DNA from 2 places in the Sporosarcina sp. SG10008 genome. Region 2 is predicted to be linked to the other one. Evidence: a T-box and tRNA genes for the amino acid it is inferred to sense, from the RefSeq annotation. Region 2 holds a T-box; the other holds one or more tRNA genes.
What was found. A T-box is a leader RNA that pairs with one kind of tRNA and senses whether it is charged. The one in region 2 lies ahead of thrS (threonine--tRNA ligase), so its partner is inferred to be a tRNA-Thr.
Positions count from the first base shown of each region.

Region 1: it encodes a tRNA-Thr, which carries the amino acid that the T-box ahead of thrS (threonine--tRNA ligase) is inferred to sense. The anticodon was not compared.

Region 1 covers NZ_CP172607.1:4,439,481-4,441,941, reverse strand. The annotation lists gene ACGLYD_RS20945 (EAL domain-containing protein) at 1-523, opposite strand, end outside; tRNA gene ACGLYD_RS20940 (tRNA-Gln) at 846-920, opposite strand; tRNA gene ACGLYD_RS20935 (tRNA-Tyr) at 1,074-1,157, opposite strand; tRNA gene ACGLYD_RS20930 (tRNA-Glu) at 1,240-1,311, opposite strand; tRNA gene ACGLYD_RS20925 (tRNA-Thr) at 1,330-1,405, opposite strand; tRNA gene ACGLYD_RS20920 (tRNA-Asn) at 1,409-1,483, opposite strand; gene ACGLYD_RS20915 (hypothetical protein) at 1,680-2,342, shown strand; gene ACGLYD_RS20910 (KinB-signaling pathway activation protein) at 2,416-2,461, opposite strand, start outside.
Region 2 covers NZ_CP172607.1:1,786,174-1,788,634, reverse strand. The annotation lists gene asnB (asparagine synthase (glutamine-hydrolyzing)) at 1-101, shown strand, start outside; T-box leader at 1,023-1,247, shown strand; gene thrS (threonine--tRNA ligase) at 1,297-2,461, shown strand, end outside.

The sequences.
Region 1 (2,461 bases), 2.1 Mb from region 2:
TCGCTACTTCTATTTCTTGATAAAACATTTTCCGAAATGAAGTTCGATTAGGTAAACTGGTCAATTGGTCATTATAAGCAAGGTCGCGTATCATCCGCTCAGACTCTTTACTCTTAGTGATGTCATAGCGGATGGATATATATTGATAGGGCTTTCCGTTATCATTTAAAAATGGAACTATCATCGTGTCGACCCAATAATAAGATCCATCCTTGGCTTTATTACAGATTTCACCACGCCATGTATTTCCCCTGCCGATTGTCGCCCATAGCTCTTTGAAAAACGAAGAAGGATGAAAGCCTGAATTGATAATCCGATGGTCTGCCCCCACAAGTTCCTCCACACTGTATTGCGCTATTTTTGTAAACAACTCATTCACATACACTATTTTCCCAGTCTGGTCTGTGACAGCAACAATAGCTGACTGATCAAGTGCATAGGCAATGTCCCTAAGCATTTTTTCCGGACTATGACTACCATCATGGCGAATTAAATCATCTACCATTTTATTATTTCCTTGCATAAAATCACTTCTTTCCTAAAAACCTTTTTCAACCTACGTGGGCCTGCAAAAATAATTATAACCCCATTTACTCTACTATAAATTCGTTCTTTCGGGCTATATATGATGAAATAAAGAACTTCAGTAAATTCGCTTCGGAGCTAAGGGATACCTGCCGACTTCAGCTATCTTTTTTATGGCGCCTTCACTCAGTTCATATCGGTATTTCATTTGTTCAATATAGAGAATTATATCTAGTTGAAAATAGAAAAAAACCCTTTCATTTTGGCGAAAGGGTTAATAAAGCTATTTGCAATTCACATGGTTTGGTAAAGCAAGAAAATGGCTGGGGTAGCTGGATTCGAACCAACGAGTAACGGAGTCAAAGTCCGTTGCCTTACCACTTGGCTATACCCCATTAGTATTTAAGTTTAATTCTTTTCGGTGCTTTGCATTAAAGTAAGATCTACTCTATTCAATGCTTTACATAACAACCTTAAAGTAAACTCTTTTTAACGCGAAACGTTAAAATCAAGGAATACTATTTTCAACGCAAGCGTTGAAAAAGTAATGGTGGTGGGGGGCAGATTCGAACTGCCGAACCCGAAGGAGCGGATTTACAGTCCGCCGCGTTTAGCCACTTCGCTACCCCACCATGTTAAAATATGTATTATTAGATTCAAAACCTTAAGTAACAAGCAAACTTCTTTCAACATTTCACGCTGAATAAGTTTTAATGACCCCTACGGGATTCGAACCCGTGATACCGCCGTGAAAGGGCGGTGTCTTAACCGCTTGACCAAGGGGCCTCATTCTTAAAGTTGCTCTGGAGCTTCCAACCGGATTCGAACCGGTGACCTCTTCCTTACCATGGAAGCACTCTACCTACTGAGCTATGGAAGCATATGGCTCCGCAGGTAGGACTCGAACCTACGACCGATCGGTTAACAGCCGATTGCTCTACCACTGAGCTACTGCGGAATAATAAGTATTCATTTAAATTTGTTCATGTCGTTCAGGACAAACTCCATTATAACAAACATTAAATATTTTTCAAGACCTTTTTTAAAGTTTGTTTTGTTCCCGACAGCAACTTATATATATTATCACGTCTTTTGCATATTTGTCAACACACTTTCATAAACTTACGGTAGATTGTGCAAAAAGGGGACAACATATGCGAAACAAGTACATGATCACTGCCATTATTTGCTGCGCGCTCTTCCTGCTCCTTCCCGCTTTACCTAAACAACTATCTCTTGTATCCGTGTTCCGCGTAACGGAGGAACCTGCTGTTATTGTACGCGGCGCTAGTGGTTCCGCACTGACCGTAAATATTTCATTCGGGGATATAGAAGTGGAACAATGGATCCAAGAACTCAGTAAACCTTATCCACTTCTACTCGTTGATATGAAATGGGCTGGTCGTTTTCCAGAAACCGTGCAACTCATCAAAGAAAAAAATATTTCTATAGGGTTACTCGGCGATAAGGGTGTAACCTATGAACAAAACACAATTTTGTTCACAGAACAACTTGAGCAGTTCGAAAAAACTTTCGGGGTAAAACCTCTTTGGTTTCGTACCATTGATGAAGTTTTTCCAGCGAACTTGCATAGTATGCTCTGGGATGCGGAAGTTAATGCACTGGGTTCATCTGTTGTTTGGAATGGTGGCGACCTCCCTTCTGTCACTAAAGGAGAAATTATTTCTGTCCCCCATCACCGGGAAAACCGTGTTAATTTGGCTGAGTTAAAAAAGTTAGATAAAGATCGAACTTTTATATCTGTGGAAGCCATGTTATTCGGAACTAAGGTGAATGTCAAAAAAATACCCGAATAACCCAACCGCCTCACCTACTCTTATAAAAAAACAGCACAATCCGCCATTATCAACTGGCTGGTGTGCTGTTTTTTTATTTTGCTTTAGCAGACTTCGTAACTTTGCCTCGTGCTTTTCTG
Region 2 (2,461 bases):
CTTGGTTCGGTCAGCTTATGACAGGCCCCCAACTCATCGCCCACCTATCCCAAATTAACATGTGGTTAGTAAACTACAACATAAACATCATTGATAACTAATCTCCTTCGTTCTTTATTGTTATTAAGTGGCCGCAAGCAGCAAACGTTTTATGTCAGTGACTCCGCTCATTTATATAGCTTGCTTGACGTGTGAATAAAGTAACCCCACGGGAATTAGCATAATCCTTGGGGTTATTATTCCCATATTATTTCGTTCAAAAGGATTTTTCGCTTACCTTAAGAAAGAGAGGAAACCCCTGAGAATATAACCACAAAATGAACATGGATTTCAGGTTATATTTATAATTAATTACTCCTTTGACGTAGCTAATGAAATTATAAATACTGCTGAATTTAATTGTATGAATTTATTAATTAATATAGAATTAACTTATCATTATAATGAAAAATATAGTGGCAAAGGTTTCGCAAGAGAAACAGCGTAGTCTTACTTAGAAATTGCCGGAAATCATGTAGAAGTGCACGTGTACACAGCATCTGGAAGTCCTGATAGTCAAAGGTCACTAAAGGTATTGGAAAAGGTCGGCTTTACTTTTTTAGGTATGAAATGATTTGAGGATACGGGCCAGTATGAACCTAACTATGAGTATCCTTTTTAACTAATCATACATAAACTGTATTGGATGCAACCAAAAAAAGCTTGATAATCCATTTTCTTTGTTGTAGGATATTAACTAATTCGATTTCAATGAATTTTAACTATACTTGTAACAGCGATGATAAAGACATGAATTGTTTTGATGGTTTCCAGAGAGGGAAGTATTGCTGAAATCTTCCTAACTTAGAAAAACAATTTACCACTTTTGAGCTGCATGAAGCCGTCTATGCTACGTTACAGCACCATGAGCAAACGCCATTGTTGGATGGTGTTAGAAATTTGGGTGGAATCACGAGCAAACACACTCGTCCCTTTACTAGGGATGGGTGTGTTTATTTGTATAGAAATATAACTGAATAACGATAAAAGCGATGACAAAGACATGAATTATTTTGATGGTTTCCAGAGAGGGAAGTATTGCTGAGAACTTCCTAACGCAGAAGATAATTTACCACTTTTGAGCTGTATTAGTGAAATGAAGTAACTAATTCCGTTAATGCTACGTTACAGCGCCATGAGTTAACACCATTGTTGGATGGTGTTAGAAATTTGGGTGGAATCACGGGTAAATCATACTCGTCCCTTTATTTGGGACGGGTATTTTTTTATACAAAAAATTGGATGGGGTGTTTTAAGATGAATGACAAGCAAATTGAGATTCGATTTCCAGACAGTAGCCGAAAGAATTTTCCTCTAGGTATTACATTAGCGGATATTGCACAGTCCATTAGCTTAAGTTTGAGAAAGAATGTTGTAGCGGGAAAAGTGAATGAACAATTATATGATTTATCACAATGCATTATGGAGGATGCTGCGATTACACTTTTCACAAAGGAATCGATAGAAGGACTCGAAGTTCTAAGGCACACAACTGCACATGTGCTAGGGCAGGCGGTTAAAAGACTTTATGACGATTCGAAGTTAGGGATTGGACCCATAATTGAACACGGTTTTTACTATGACTTTCTATCGGATACAAGCGTCACTTCGAATGATTTAGTAATGATTGAAAAAAAGATGCAAGCTATTATCGAAGAAGATTTGAAAATTGAACGTATAGAAGTCACGTATGGAGAGGCAGAAGAACTATTTGAGAAGCGTGGCGAATTGTTTAAGTTAGAACTATTAAAAGACATACCAGCGGACGAGAAAATTTCCCTTTATAAACAAGGAGAATTTATAGACCTTTGCCGCGGACCACATTTACCGTCAACTGGATGGATAAAAGCATTCAAGTTAACGCAGGTGTCAGGTGCTTATTGGCGGGGAGATAGTGATAATCAAGTGATGCAACGTATCTATGGAATTTCCTTTTTGAAAAAGAAAGACTTAGAACAGCATTTGTATTTTTTGGAGGAAGCAGAAAAAAGGGATCATCGAAAACTTGGAAAGCAACTTGAATTATTCATGTTCTCTGAGGAAGCACCAGGCATGCCGTTCTATTTACCGAATGGGCAGATAATACGCACTGAGCTAGAGAACTTTTCACGTGCACTTCAGACGAAGGCGGGGTACGCAGAAGTCCGCACGCCTTTCATGATGAATCAACGTCTGTGGGAGCAATCGGGGCACTGGGATCATTACCATGAGAATATGTATTTTTCAGAAGTGGAAAACGCAAAATTTGCGATGAAGCCGATGAACTGTCCTGGCCATATGCTAATTTTCAAAAATAGTCTTCATTCATACCGTGATTTACCAATACGTATGGCTGAATTCGGTCAAGTCCATCGCCATGAATTTAGTGGTGCTCTTAACGGACTATTAAGGGTTCGAACATTTTGCCAAGACGATGCGCATA